Linked DNA regions of Enteractinococcus fodinae. The protein of the gene in region 1 interacts with the protein of each later gene in a pairwise test. Links are inferred from orthologs where the notes say so. Each region holds a gene or a part of one and is shown in the gene's direction. Other genes may lie near its edges.

What was found.
Region 2: the proteins of leuS (region 1) and ligA interact in binary tests that used the Escherichia coli proteins (3 or more experiments, as listed by UniProt). The link is inferred for Enteractinococcus fodinae from one-to-one orthologs.

The regions. Positions count from the first base shown.
Region 1 is NZ_JAVDYJ010000001.1:1,556,301-1,563,964, reverse strand. Bases 1-3,131 are described here. They hold leuS (leucine--tRNA ligase), read left to right. Parts: upstream 1-374; coding sequence 375-2,888; downstream 2,889-3,131. Other genes in these bases: J2S62_RS07335 (DegV family protein), read left to right, coding at 2,895-3,131; glpK (glycerol kinase GlpK), read left to right, coding at 1-341. Outside these bases: more of J2S62_RS07335, read left to right, coding at 3,132-3,860; J2S62_RS07330 (helix-hairpin-helix domain-containing protein), read left to right, coding at 3,959-4,639; J2S62_RS07325 (ComEC/Rec2 family competence protein), read left to right, coding at 4,639-7,116; holA (DNA polymerase III subunit delta), read left to right, coding at 7,127-7,664.
Region 2 is NZ_JAVDYJ010000001.1:1,879,256-1,886,710, reverse strand. What follows is about bases 2,796-5,717. They hold ligA (NAD-dependent DNA ligase LigA), read left to right. Parts: upstream 2,796-3,110; coding sequence 3,111-5,324; downstream 5,325-5,717. Other genes in these bases: J2S62_RS08755 (inositol monophosphatase family protein), read left to right, coding at 5,321-5,717; J2S62_RS08765 (PP2C family protein-serine/threonine phosphatase), read left to right, coding at 2,796-3,109. In the rest of the region: J2S62_RS08780 (biotin--[acetyl-CoA-carboxylase] ligase), read left to right, coding at 1-667; J2S62_RS08775 (PH domain-containing protein), read left to right, coding at 694-1,233; J2S62_RS08770 (adenylate/guanylate cyclase domain-containing protein), read left to right, coding at 1,230-2,381; more of J2S62_RS08765, read left to right, coding at 2,381-2,795; more of J2S62_RS08755, read left to right, coding at 5,718-6,385; J2S62_RS08750 (GNAT family N-acetyltransferase), read left to right, coding at 6,382-6,897; Asp-tRNA(Asn)/Glu-tRNA(Gln) amidotransferase subunit GatC, read left to right, coding at 6,910-7,176; J2S62_RS08740 (amidase family protein), read left to right, coding at 7,176-7,455. UniProt on the Escherichia coli protein: DNA ligase that catalyzes the formation of phosphodiester linkages between 5'-phosphoryl and 3'-hydroxyl groups in double-stranded DNA using NAD as a coenzyme and as the energy source for the reaction.

The DNA.
Region 1 (7,664 bases):
ATGTTATCAGCGCGGTCGAAACCGATACCGGGCATAAGCTTCAACAGCTCAACGTGGACGGCGGGATGACCGTCAACGAACAACTCATGCAATTCCAAGCCGATATTTTAGATGTCGAGGTCCACCGCAGCGCTGACGTTGAAACTACCGCTCGTGGCGCAGCGTACGCGGCCGGTTTGGGGGTTGGCATCTGGGCTTCGACCGACGAGTTGCGCGATCTATGGCGTTCCGGAGGGACCTGGAGCCCAGATATTGATCCGAACAAGCGTCGGCGTCTCATAGCTGGCTGGCACCGGGCCATTGAGCACGCGATTGGGTGGTCGGGGGACCAGAGCAGTTAGAATACTAGACGGAAACAAGATTTGACCTTTCGTATGAAACGTAGACAGGACATCGTGACGAACACATCGAAGCATGCCGGCGCTGAGCGCGAAGAATTCTCGTTTGCAGCCATCGAGCAACGTTGGGCCGGTTATTGGGAAAAGAACAAAGTTTTCAAAGCCTCCGGCGACGGCCAACGGCCCCGAAAATATGTCCTCGATATGTTCCCGTACCCGTCCGGTGACCTACACATGGGCCATGCCGAAGCATTTGCCATGGGTGACGTCGTCGCCCGGTATTGGATGCTGCGCGGTTACGATGTGCTGCACCCCATCGGTTGGGACTCCTTCGGGCTGCCCGCCGAAAACGCAGCCATTGCCCGGGACGCCCACCCAGCGGAGTGGACCTATGAGAATATCGCCACCCAGCGATCCTCCTTTGAGCGGTATGCCATCTCGGTGGACTGGGACACTATCCTGCACACCTCGGATCCGGAGTACTACAGCTGGACCCAATGGCTGTTTCTGAAATTCTATGAGCGCGGACTGACCTACCGTAAAAAATCCCAGGTCAACTGGTGCCCCAAAGACCAGACCGTGCTGGCCAACGAGCAGGTCGTCGATGGTGCCTGCGAGCGCTGTGGCACTGAGGTCACCAAAAAGGCCTTGGAACAGTGGTACTTCAAAATTACCGACTACGCTGAACGGTTGCTCCAAGATATGGACTCGCTGGAGGGCCACTGGCCCGAGCGTGTGCTGAACATGCAGCGCAATTGGATCGGCAAATCCACCGGTGCCACCGTGACGTTCTCCATCGAGGATGGCCCTGAGCTTGAGGTGTACACGACCCGGCCTGACACCCTCTACGGTGCGACCTTCATGGTCGTGGCTGCCGATGCGGATCTCGCCGAAGAATTGGTGACCGACGAGCATGCCGAGGCATTGCACGACTACCGTGAACAGCTTAAACACGTTTCCGACATTGACCGGCAATCCGCCGATCGCCCAAAGACCGGCGTGTTCCTTGGGCGCTACGGCATCAACCCGCTGTCCGGCGAGCGCGTACCGGTATGGGCATCAGACTATGTTCTGGCCGACTACGGGACCGGTGCCATCATGGCAGTCCCTGCTCACGATCAGCGAGACATGGATTTCGCTCGGGCCATGGACCTGCCGGTGCGAACCGTCGTGGACACCGGTGCTGAGGACCCAGAAGTCACCGGCATCGCCACCACTGAGGCTGGCACCAACATTAACTCCGGTGAACTCGACGGCCTGTCAGGTGAAGCAGCGATCGCCAAATCGATTGAACTGCTTGCAGCAAAAGGCACCGGTTATGAATCAGTCAACTACCGGTTGCGCGACTGGCTGTTGTCCCGACAGCGGTTCTGGGGTACACCGATTCCCATCATTCACTGTGCAGATTGCGGACTCGTGCCGGTACCGGCAGATCAACTGCCGGTGGAACTGCCCAAAAACTTACACGGTCAACAGCTCGCCCCGAAAGGCCAGTCGCCACTGGCTGCCGCCGAAGACTGGGTCAACGTCGCGTGCCCGCAGTGTGGTGGAGCCGCTACACGAGATACCGATACGATGGACACCTTCGTCGACTCGTCGTGGTATTACATGCGCTTTGTCGACTCGCACAACGACCAGCAGATCTGGGATCGCGACAAGCTAGACCGCTGGGCGCCAGTCGACCAATACGTAGGCGGCGTTGAACACGCTATCTTGCACTTGTTATACTCACGGTTCTTCACCAAGGCCCTGTATGACATGGGCCTCGTCGGGTTTACCGAACCCTTTAGCCGACTGTTGAACCAAGGCCAAGTCCTCAACGGTGGCAAAGCCATGTCGAAGTCCCTGGGGAACGGGGTCGCACTGGGTGAACAACTCGATGCCTTCGGTGTGGACGCCATCCGATTGACCATGGTGTTTGCCTCACCACCAGAAGATGATATCGATTGGGCGGATGTTTCCCCGGCAGCTTCCCTGAAATTCCTGGCACGCGCCTGGCGACTGGCACAAGATGTCCAGGCTGCGGGTTCAGCCCCGGATACCGACCCTAGTAGCGGGGTAGAAGCCCTACGTCAGACGACCCACAAGATCGTCCATGATGCAGAGAACCTGCTGGAGGACCAGAAATTCAACGTCGTCGTGGCCCGGACCATGGAGCTGGTCAACGCGACCCGCAAAGAAATCGATAATGGAGCCGGTGCGGCCGATCCGGCGGTCCGAGAAGCCACCGAAGTTGTAGCTCAACTGCTGTCGCTGGTCGCGCCCTACACGGCAGAAGACATGTGGGCCATGCTAGGCCATGAGCCCTCAGTGGCACGGTCAACTTGGCTGCAGGTCGATGAGGCGTTGTTGGTTGAAGACAAGATCACCGTCATCGCTCAGGTCCAAGGCAAACTGCGGGATCGCTTCGAAGTGCCGGCGAATATTTCCGATGATGAGCTCGAAGCGATGGCCCGTGCATCTGACAACGTTCAACGAGCCATCGGCGATAAACAAATCCGCAAAGTTATCGTGGTCAGCGGTAAGCTCGTCAACTTCGTGGTGGGCTAACCCCACATGACCGAGGTCGATGATTGGATAGCCCGATTGGCCGCCCGGTCGCGCGATATGCGCACCGAGGCGGTCGGCTGGGCACGCTACATCACCCCGCCACGCCGTGAACGCCTAGCCATTGTCACCGACAGTTCGGCCGCGTTGCCCGATCAGGTGTATAAATTACCGACGGGCTCAGATTTATTTGTGGTCCCCATTCCGGTCATGATTGGCGACCAGATTTATACCGAAGACGACGAAATACTGCACCAGGATCTGGCCATTGCTTTAGCGGCTGGCACCCCACTGCGGACCTCACGGCCATCACCCGGGCACTTCTCCGCAACCTACCGACACATCGCCGACCAGGGGTACGGTCAGATTCTGTCGATTCACCTGTCATCGAAGCTCTCGGGCACCACCGACGCGGCACGTATCGCAGCCCAAACAGCCCCCATTCCCGTGACCGTGCTGGATTCTTATAACGCTGGCATATCGTTGGGCAATGCGGTGCTCGATGTCCTCTTGCGCACGCGGTTAGGCCTGTCAACACCGTTCCTGGCCAGCATCGCCACTCGCCAGGCGCGAGCAGGGCAAACAATTTTTACCGTGCCGAACCTTGACACGTTGCGCAAAGGCGGACGCATTTCGGCGCTGACCGGACTGCTGGGCCAACTGCTCCAGGTTCGCCCTGTCATGCACTTGCACGACGGCGCCATCGCATTGCTCGATCGTCCCCGGAGCGAAGCCAAAGCACTGGCCACGATGACCGAGCTTGCACTAGCAGTAGAACCGCCCGTACGGTTGAGCGTCCAAGCCTACGGCGACTTCGACACAGCCCACCAGTTGGCCGCGGAGTTACAAGATCACTCCGTCATGCCCGTACCCGTCGTGCGGCTGCCGGCCGTGCTAGCAGCCCATTTAGGCCTCGGCGCGCTTGGTGTATCGATGAGCCCGGACTTGGACTACGTTAGTTACGGGGCCAACTAAGCGATCCCGAATCCACAGCCTTGCCCCGGCTGATCGGATTATCCACATTTGATTCCGCCATGATGCAATAGCAGCTCATCCCCAGCGAAGCTGGACGCATGGGTAAACATCTGGCAGACACAGCGCCGCCGCAGCGGCCCCCGCTGTGGCGCACCAAAATCACGCTGTCTGCGGTCTTGATGCTCATCGTGGTGGCAGCGACAATTTATGGCTTCCGCTGGCTTACCACCGAACAACCGAGCTCACCGGAACCTACCGTTGCGGTGGATCGCACCGACAGTGCCACTGTGGAACCAGCTCAGGACAACGAGCCCGGCGACGCCTCGGTAGGCCCGGATACGACGATCATCCATGTTGCAGGTGCGGTACACCAGCCCGGAATTGTTGAATTAGAAACCGGGGCCCGGGTGGTAGACGCTATCGAAGGCGCCGGCGGCCCCACAGAGGCTGCCGTCCTCGATGCGCTCAATCTGGCGGCGATCGTCAACGACGGCGACTACATCTTGGTGCCCGATGAACAGTCCGAAACTCAAGCGGAAACCTCCTCAGGCTCACCAGGAGGTTCAGCCGCTGGCCCCGGCAACCCTTCCACGGTCAATCTCAATACTGCTGACGCCACCCAGCTGGAAACCCTGCCCGGCGTGGGACCGGCTACCGCTGAACAGATCATTGCTCACCGGCAGCAGCACGGTCCGTTCACGCAACTGGCAGATATCGAAGCAGTCTCTGGGATTGGTCCCGCGACCCGGGAACGCCTCGATGGCCTCGTGAGCTGGTAATGACAAGCCACATCAAACCCGACGACATCGCAGCCCCCGTCGATATTCGACTTGTGCCAGCAGCGGGCCTTACCGCAACCGTATGTCTGTTGAGTCCCAGATTGCCACCGTGGGTAGCACACCATGTGCCCCTCACCCTCATACTGGGCGGTCTCATCGCGATGATACTCATGGTAAGTATCAGACGCCGTAAGCGGGTGGGGCAATGGCTGCTCATCGTCGCGCTGGCTTGCTGGCTGGCCACTCCGGCCGCGCTGCTGACCAACCAACAACGTGCCGCCGCAGAAACCTCCGGATGGCTAGCATTTACCGAGCATCTGGGGACCGCCAAGCTCTCGGCCGAGCTGGTAAACGACCCTGTGGAACGTGACGGGCCGTGGGGGCCTAGCTGGTTCGTCACCGCAGAGGTAAACCACTACGGCAGGGATCTTACCCCCACGCCCCACCCAGCGAAGATCGTGATCGCAGCCGACGAGGCCTGGTCGCAGATGCGTAGCGGCGACCACGTCTGTTTTCTCGGGCGGGTCACCGAACAGGATGCCACCACGTTTGTCCAAGCAGTCCACTTAGCTCAACCCGACAGCTGTGGTCAACCACCCGGCCAAACTGCACCCACTGGTCGCGATACGTTACGCACAGCGCTCCAAGACCAGGCAGCCCAGACGATCAGCTATGGCCCGGAACTACTTCCAGGACTCATCCTGGGGGATCGATCCCAACAATCGGAAACTGTCGATCAAGCCATGAAGATCTCCGGGCTGAGCCACCTCTCAGCGGTCTCGGGAGCGCATACGTCAGTGATTGCCGCTGCGGCGACGCTTTTGTTTCGCAGCTTGCGCTTCCCGCGCCCCATCGTCATCGTTGCATTTATCGGAACCCTGGTTCTCTTCGTGCACATCGTGGGAACACAACCTTCAGTTCTTCGAGCTGCCACAATGGGAGCGATCGGCGCCTGGGCGGTATTTTCCGGTCGGAGTTCACAAGCCCTGCCGATCCTGGCCCTCACCACGATCGCCCTCTTGACGCTGACCCCCGAGCTGATCCACGAAGTCGGCTTCCAACTCTCCGTGGCAGCTACGGCTGGGATCGTGCTAGCAGCCCAACCCCTCGACCGACTGATACGCCCATATTTTGAAAAATTTCTCCCTGATTTCTGGGCCAGCCTCATCAGTTCCTCGCTGGCGATCTCCACTGCTGCGCAACTGGCCTGCCAACCACTGCTGCTGACGTTTATCGACTACGTCAGCCTCTACTCAGTAGCCGCAAACCTCTTTGCCACGCCGTTACTGCCGCTGATCACCATCCCCGGCACCATTGCTGCAGCTTTAATCATGGTCGCCCCGGGCGTCTCCCAACTACTTTTGCACGCGGTGTCGTTGCCGACCTCCGCCATCGGATGGATCGCTACCACCACAACCCAGCTACCCGGCTCGACGCTCCCGTGGCCTGAAGGGGTCGTCGGAACAGCACTCATCGCCCTGCACTGGGCTGCCACCGGCATCGTCACAATCAAACTCCTGCGGCGACAACGACGGACACCACCACCCGTGCGCGTGGACTGGGGTCTCCCCAGATGGCACCAACTGGCTATACGGCTCACCCAACAGACCAGCCCCGCCCAAAGCTTGCAGTACCTGATCGTGGTGGTAGCTGTCGTCGCGCACCTGGCCGTGTTTTGGCCGACGAAAGCCGGTGGTATTAACCCCGATTGGGATATTGTCGGATGCGATGTCGACCAAGGCGACATGTTCCTCGTGCGTACCGGGCCGGAATCAGCCATGGTCTTCGATACCGGACCAGAACCAGACTTGGCCCACCACTGCCTACGAGCTGCCGGCATTACTCGCATCGATGTTCTGGTCATCACCCACCTCCACGCAGACCACGTCGGCGGGCTCCAAGGTGTCCTAGACGTAGTCGAGCCAGAACACATCGTATATGCCACGGGCACGGACCCAACTTATCAAGCCAGTACCACGGGACTGCCCTCCACCGCCCAGCAACTCACAGGCCCCACGGTCTCCGTCATAGATCACGCTGCACAGGATCCCGACCATCCGGTACAACTCCGGTGGTCAGTGCTCAGCGCAAATCACCAAACACCAAATGAAAATAATGCCTCCGCGGTGCTACTCATCGAAATCTATCGCCACGGAGGAGTCGCCACGGCACTGTTTACCGGCGACCTAGAACAAGACGAAGCCGAAAAGCTCCTCGCCGCAGACCGTATCCCCACCAAGGTCGACATCCTCAAATTAGCCCACCACGGCGCACAAAACGGCGGGACAGGCCTCATCGAACATACCGAACCCAGTGTGGCACTCATCGGGGTGGGTATGGACAATAGTTATGGCCACCCGCACGACGACATTCTCGAGGCGCTCGGGCCACGAACCGACGTTCGACGCACTGATTTCCACGGCACGTTTTCTGTGACCTTGCAGCACAGTCCCGCACACGTCGCCGCACAACGCTAGAATCAGCCCTATGGCTTCTCCTCGACGAACCAAAACCGCCGGCGCCTCCTGGCGCGACGTCACAGTAGCGCCGCTCATCTTTGTCCAAGGCAGTGAAGACTACATTCACACTCGAGTCACCGAGGCCATCAAAACACAGTTGAAACAGGCCGAGCCAGACACCGAGGTACACCACCGCTCCGCTGCAGAATACCAACCCGGTGAAATCCAGGTGCTCGCCAGCCCATCACTGTTTGGCGAAAAGAAGCTCCTCATCTTCGACGAAATGCACAAAATGTCTGACGCATTCGTCACCGACGGGCTCGAATACATCCAGCAACCCAACCCGGACGTCACCTTCCTGGGTCTCCACGGAGGCGGCACCCGAGGCAAACGATTGCTCGACGCACTCAAAAAGTCCGGTGTCTTCGTTGAAGCCAAACCCATCAAATCAGACCGCGACCGCATGGATTTCCTCCAAGCAGAGTTCCGCAGTGCGCGCCGAAAGATCGATGCTGAAGCCCTCCGCGCGCTCGCAGACGCCATCGGGGAGAACCTGGGAGAACTCG
Region 2 (7,455 bases), 320 kb from region 1 along the record:
GGATCTGGTGATCGCAGCTCAGCACGAGCTTGCTCATGGGGATGTTATTGCCACTGACCACCAGACGGCAGGGCGTGGCAGGCTGGATCGTAGCTGGGACACTCCCGCCGGCACCGCAGCCGCCATGTCGATCGCGTTACGACCCAAGCTGGCATCAGACCTAATGGGCGTGTTGACACTGGTGGTGGCTGATGGCCTCGTGCGCTGGTTTCGTGACCTTGGTGTGACAGCCGGGGTGAAGTGGCCCAACGATGTGCAAGGTCCAGATGGTAAGAAACTGTGCGGTATTTTGGCGCAGTGGCTGCCTGAAACCCACACCGTGGTGGTTGGTGTGGGCACGAACCTGAATTTCGGAGAGCATCCGAGGCTTGACACAGCTGGCGCCCTGGCGGACTATGGCCTGGACATGCCAGCCCAAGACTTTGTGATCGCAGCTCGTGACCGTTTGGTTGAGGCCGTCGACGATTTCGCGGCTGCGCCGGATATTTCCGCATTGGAACCTACGATGACGACTATCGGCCAACAGGTCAAAGCGATTATGCCCGGGGGCAACGACATTTACGGGACTGCCGTGGGTCTTGGCGCCACCGGTAGCCTGATAGTACGCGGTGACACGGATGAAGAAATCTTTGCCGCAGATATTGTACATTTACGACCGGCCTCATAATTGGGCGCGACACCTCAAGGAGGGACATGCGAACGCACTATGTGACGGGTGAACACCTGCTGGTGCGTACCCGTGCGCACCCATCGGTGTTAATCCGCCCGGCTTGGTACCTTATTTTATGGGCTGGGGCTGCAGGGTTGTTCTCCGGTGTGCTGGCCAGTTATACGATGCCCGACTTCATCCGGAGTGCAAGTCCGACCCTGACCACCATCGGGCTGGGGTTGATTGCCATCGGCGTGTTCCTGACAGTTATCCGACCACTGTGGCAGTGGTTAGTGTCGCGGTATGAGATCACAACGCATCGCGTTGCCCACAAACTGGGAGCGATCGCTGTGAAGCGACACTGGGTTGCGCTACATTCCTTAGTGTCGCTGAAGGTGCATCAGTCGCGTCGCCAGCGACGTCGTGGTTCAGGGGATCTGCACCTGATGAACTCTCGTGGCCAAACCTGGGTGCTGCATGACATCCCAGAAATTTCAGAATTTCAAACCCTTGTCGATACGGAACGCTTCGGTTCCCATGGCCGTTACGCTAACGGTTCGCTCAGTGAAAGTAGGGGCTTGTGACCAAAGATTCAGATACGCACGCTGAACCCACACCAACCCAGCCACTTGATATAGTGCAGCCAACGCCGGCCAGTTCAGCAGACTTAGGCGCCGCGGAACCATTTTCGGAAACCTGGACCCAAGCCATCAAAGTCCTCGATGAAGAACTCATCGGTGGCCCACGGCTTCTGACCCCGCGCGACCTGGCAAAAGAACTTGGTGTCTCAATCGTATCGGCCCGCAAGATTTGGCGTGCCATGGGCTTTCCGAACATCAAAGCCGACGAAAAGGTCTTTACCCAACAAGATGTCGCAGCCATGGCCACCATCGTGGAATTGGTTCGCGAAGATGTCCTCAACGAAGAAACCGCCATCTCAATTGCCCGATCCATCGGGCAGATGACCGACCGCATGGTGGTGTGGCAAATTGAGGCCCTGGTGGAAGACAAGATGAGCGCCGAAGGACTCTCGGACCCCGAAGCCCGCCGGGAAGTCGTGCGACTGCTGCCCTCGGTCATCGAATCCTTAGAAGACGTCGTAACCTACTCCTACCGGCGCCAGCTCAACTCTGCTTTACAGCGACTGACCGTACGTGTCGAAGCCGGTCTAGCGGCTTCCGAAGAAGGCCGGGACGGTACCGAGGACGATACACCCCTGCCGTTGGCCCGAGCCGTCGGCTTCGCCGACATGGTGTCCTATACGGCCTTGTCGCGGACCATGAGCGAGCGGACACTGGCCCAAATGGTGCAGCGGTTTGAACAAATCTGTGCCGAAATCATCGCCGTGGGCGGTGGCCACCTGGTCAAAACCGTCGGGGATGAAGTGTTGTTCAACGCCGAAACTCCCGAAGCCGGAGCCGACATTGCGCTGGCGCTGTCCCAAGCCCTGAATGAAGATGCCGTGTTGCCATCTGCGCGCGTTTCGGTGGTGTGGGGCCGTGTGCTGTCGCGATTGGGGGATATTTATGGCCCGACCGTCAACCTCGCGGCACGGTTAACAGCACTGGCCGATCCAGGGACAGTGCTGGTGGATCAGTTAACCGCCAATGTACTAGCCGATGATGAACGGTATATTTTAATTCCCCAACCACCGCAGTCGGTGCGCGGGTTCGGTCCGATTAATCCCTCCATGCTGCTGCGCGGCGCCGGAGACGGGATAGAGGTTGACTAATGTATAGTTTTACAGCCGCGGCCGCCACAGATGTGGGCTACCAGCGGGATCTGAACGAGGACTCCTACCTAATACGCGACGGATTATACCTGGTGGCCGACGGGATGGGCGGCCATGACGGCGGGGAGCTGGCTTCTGCCGCTGTCATCGACACGTTCATCCAGGCGTATGAGCAAACCCCGCAACCGTTTGAACTAGCGAGTCTCCAAGAGTGGCTCACCCAAGCCAACCGGGCGGTCTACGATATCGCCGAAGGCCGTGCCGGGACCACGCTGACCCTGTTGACCAATGTGCTGCACCAAGACAAGCCACAACTGGTTGTAGCCAATGTCGGAGACTCACGCACCTATCGTTATCGGGCCAATGACGAGGCCTTTATCCAGCTCACCCAAGATCACTCGGCTGTGGCTGAAATGGTCCGGTTGGGCCAACTGAGCGCCGAAGAAGCCCGCGAACACCCGGCGCGCAACGTCATCACCCGAGCGGTCGGCTCCAACTTGCGTCTGCTCGCCGATGTGGTGTTGTTGGACGCCAACGTGGGCGATCGCTTCTTGCTGTGCACCGACGGTTTGACCGGTGGGGTCCAAGACCAAGAGATCGGGCTCATCCTGGGAGCCGCATCGACGGTTCAAGATGCTGCAGATCAACTGGTTGAACTGGCCCTAGAAACCGATGGCTCAGATAATGTCACAGTCGTCGTCGCTGAAGTCACCGAGACCACCCAGTAGAATGGCGGCCGTGAACACTCCTGATCCAGAACTGTTAGAGCGCTACGAAACTCTCAAAGACCAGGTCCGACATCACAGACGTGCCTACTACGTCGACGATGCACCTGAGATCTCCGACGCGGCCTTCGACGCGCTGTTTCGGGAACTCGAAGATCTTGAGGCCCTCCACCCGGAAATCGTCACCGGGGATTCACCAACCCAGGAAGTCGGGGGCAACGCGGTCTTTTCGCCCGTGGAACATCTGACCCAGATGTATTCGCTGGAAGACGTTTTCTCGGTCGAAGAATTGGAGACCTGGTTTGCACGCGTTGGGAGTCGCCTCACACAGCTTGGCGTGACCGACGAAGTCGGCTGGTTAGCCGAGGTCAAGATCGACGGGCTGGCGATCAACTTGCTTTACCGCAACGGCTCCTTGGTCCGCGCTGCGACCCGCGGCGATGGAGTGGTCGGCGAGGACGTCACCCAAAATGTGATGACCATCAAAGAAGTGCCAACCAAGCTCACTGGTGACAACATTCCGGCGGAACTTGAAGTTCGCGGCGAAGTGTTCATGCCACCGCAAGCGTTCAACGAGCTCAACGATGCACGGGCCGAAGACGGGCTGGCACCGTTTGCAAATCCCCGCAACGCTGCTGCCGGTTCCCTGCGACAAAAAGACCCGGCCGAAACCGCCAAGCGTCGCCTGTCCCTGTTCGTTCACGGGCTTGGTAGGGTGACCGGGGCGACCGTCACCTCACAGCACCAAGCCTACGAATTGCTGGCGTCCTACGGGCTGCCGGTCTCGCCGTACAGCAAGCTCATCACCGGGCCCTCCGATCAGGTGGCCCAAGAAGTCATCGAATACATCGAAGACTACGGCGATCGACGCCACGATCTGATTCACCAGATTGATGGCATCGTCGTCAAAGTCGATGACGTGACCTATCAGCGGCAACTGGGTTATACCTCCAGGACGCCTCGGTGGGCGGTGGCCTTCAAATACCCACCCGAAGAAGTCCACACCAAACTGCTGGATATCCGCGTCAATGTCGGCCGAACCGGACGAGTCACACCGTACGCGTTGATGCAACCGGTCTTGGTGGACGGCTCAACGGTGTCCATGGCCACACTGCACAATAAAGACGTCGTCAAAGCCAAGAACGTCAAAATCGGTGACACCGTGGTACTGCGCAAAGCCGGCGATATTATCCCCGAAATTGTCGGCCCGGTCTTGCCGTTGCGCGACGAGGACGTCGTCTACGACTTCGTGATGCCCACCCACTGCCCGGCGTGTGACACGCAGCTTCGCCCGCTCAAAGAAGACGACGTCGATCTGCGGTGTCCCAATGCCAAAAGCTGTCCGGCACAACTGACCGGACGCATCGAACATGCTGCCTCACGGGGTGCGTTCGATATTGAGGCCCTCGGCGAAGAAGCGGCCACCTGGCTAACCAACGGCCCTGGTCCTAACCCGGCCGACCACGGTGGCATCGTGCAACCCACCGGCCCCGGCGTGCTGACCTCCGATGCGCAACTGTTCGATCTGGCCACCAACGGCGACGAGGAGCTCAAAGCGCAACTGGCCGATGTGTATGTCTGGCGCGAAAAACGCTCACAAGGCCAGCCGACCGGCGTGTGGGAAAAGGTGCCCTACTTCTATAAACGCACCACGCACGAACCAACCTCCAACACGCTGCGCCTGTTCGAGGAACTCGAAAAAGCTAAAACCCAGCCGCTGTGGCGGGTGCTGGTCGCGCTATCCATCCGGCACGTGGGCCCCACCGCGGCCCGGGCGCTCGCCGCATCGTTCGGCTCGATGGACGCCCTGCGAGAAGCCGCCGTAGCGCAGGATTACGAGCGCTTCACTTACGTCGATGGTGTCGGTGAGGTCATCGCCAGCGCCGTCATGGAATTCTTTGCCAGCGACTGGCGATTGGCCATTATTGACGCCTGGGCAGCCGCCGGTGTGACCATGGCCGATGAGGTGACCGAAGACTCCACCCTGCTCGACGGTGTCACCGTTGTGGTGACCGGTACGTTGGAGCATTTCACCCGCGACTCCGCCAAAGAAGCCATCCTCTCACGCGGGGGTAAAGCCACCGGTTCGGTCTCGAAAAAGACCGACTATCTGGTGGCCGGGGACAACGCGGGGTCGAAACTCGACCGGGCACGACAGCTGAGCGTGACAATATTAGATGAACAAGGGTTTCAAGACTTACTAGCAGGAGAACGATGAACGCATTCTTAGCGGTGGCACGTGCCGCCGCAGAGGCCGGTGCTGCCCAATTAGCCCAACGCCCCGAAACCGGTACGCCCTTGACGGTGACGGATCTGGGTGCTGAAACGAAATCCTCGGGTTCGGACTGGGTCACAGACTTTGACCATCGGGCCGAAGACGCCATCCGCTTCGTGCTGCAATCGTACCGGCCGCACGATGAAATTTATGGCGAAGAATTCGGTGCCACCACCGTGGAAAACCCCAGTGGCTACCGCTGGTCCATCGACCCGTTGGACGGCACGACCAACTTCATCAGAGGCCTACCGCACTACTGCTCTTCAGTGGCCGTGCAATACGAGGGCCGGTGGATCGCCGCAGCCATTGTGGCACCGGCACTCGGCCGATCCTGGTGGGCCACTGATGGTGGGGGTGCCTTCACCACTCGCACCGGACCCCTGGATGTGGGCCTACCCAGCCAACCGGCCGAACCCGTCCGACTCACCGGCCCGGTCCTGGGCAGATCCGGGCGCCTACTGTCGTCTGGCTTCTCCTATGACCCAACCCGCCGAGGGTTCCAGTTCGAACAGCTGCAACGCCTGCTACAAACCGGTGACTTTTCAGACCTGCGACGCGCCGGCTCAGCAGCCCTGGACCTGTGCATGGTCGCCGACGGCACCCTCGATGCCTACGCCGAATACGGGCTCCAAGAATACGACTGGGCCGCCGGCGCGCTGATCGCCAACGAAGCAGGCGTGCCGGTTCGCCGTCCAGCGTGGCAAGTCTCCGACACCACCCCCGACTGGATCATCGCCGGGGACGTCGGTGTCGACCACCACGCCCTAGAAGTGGACCCCAACCACCCGATCGGTCGCACGCAGCTGACCGGAACGGTCACCACGGACAACCCCCAGGACTGGATCGAGCAACTGACCGCAAAACATACGGCGGGCGGAATACTGCAGGTCAACAACTTCCACCTGCACTGCACCCCAGGGGATGGCATGGTCACCGTGGAAGCAACCGGGCCCGCCGACCAAGTAACCTCTCTGCAGCAACGTCTGGGAGACCTTCGTTGGTGACCATCCGTCCGGCGACCCCCGAAGATTATCCGGCGGTGCGCGACCTCACGCATGCCGCTTATATAGCCGCCGGGCACATCGCCCCGGAATCTGACTACGCCGCAACGCTGACCGACATCCCGGCACGCGCCGAGGGACTGTATGTGGCCGAGGTCGACGGACAGGTCGCAGGCAGCGTCAATATTGCGCCGCCACCATCGGGCATGACCGAGGTAGCCTACGATAACGAATTAGAGTTTCGTATGCTGGCGGTGCACCCGGACTTCCAGGGCCAAGGCATCGGGCGAGCACTGGTCACCTACGCGTTAGACCTGGCTCGCACCCGCAATGCGGACGCGGTCGCGATTACCACCATGGCATCCATGACCACCGCCCAGGCCATGTATCATGCCATGGGGTTCCGACGGGCCCCGCAGCGCGACTGGAACCTCTACACCGCAGGCATCGTGGATCATGACGAAGGACTCGAAACCTTCCTGGTCTACGTCCACCCGCTGAATTCAACCCCCTAGTGAAGGAGCTGTATGGTTGAGCACATTGCCGCAACCGCACATATCGCGCTCACCGAAGACGAGCGCACCAAACTTGCCGCTGAGTTCGATCCGATCATCGAGTCCCTTACGTTGACCGCTGATCCACAGCTGCCTGCAACCGTCAACCCGCTGCCGGTCAACAACGTGCTACGCGACGACACCGTCGCCAACGAACTCACCACTGAACAAGCCATCTCGGGGGCCCCTGAAGCTCAAGACGGTCAATTCATGGTCCCTGCGATTCTGGACGGAGAATAATGTCGCTTACCCACCTGACCGCCACCGAAATGGCGGCACAACTGCGTGCCGGTGACACCACCGCAGTGGAACTGGTCACCGCACACCTCGATGCTGGCTCCGACGCCTACGCCTACGTCAACGCCGATGATGCACTGGCCGTGGCAGCCGACGTAGACGCCGGCAAATACGATCATCCGCTGGCCGGGGTCCCCGTCGTGTTATCCGATGTCATCGTCACCGCTGACATGCCCACCGAGGCCGGTTCCGACTACCTCGCCGGGTGGGTGTCGCCGTATG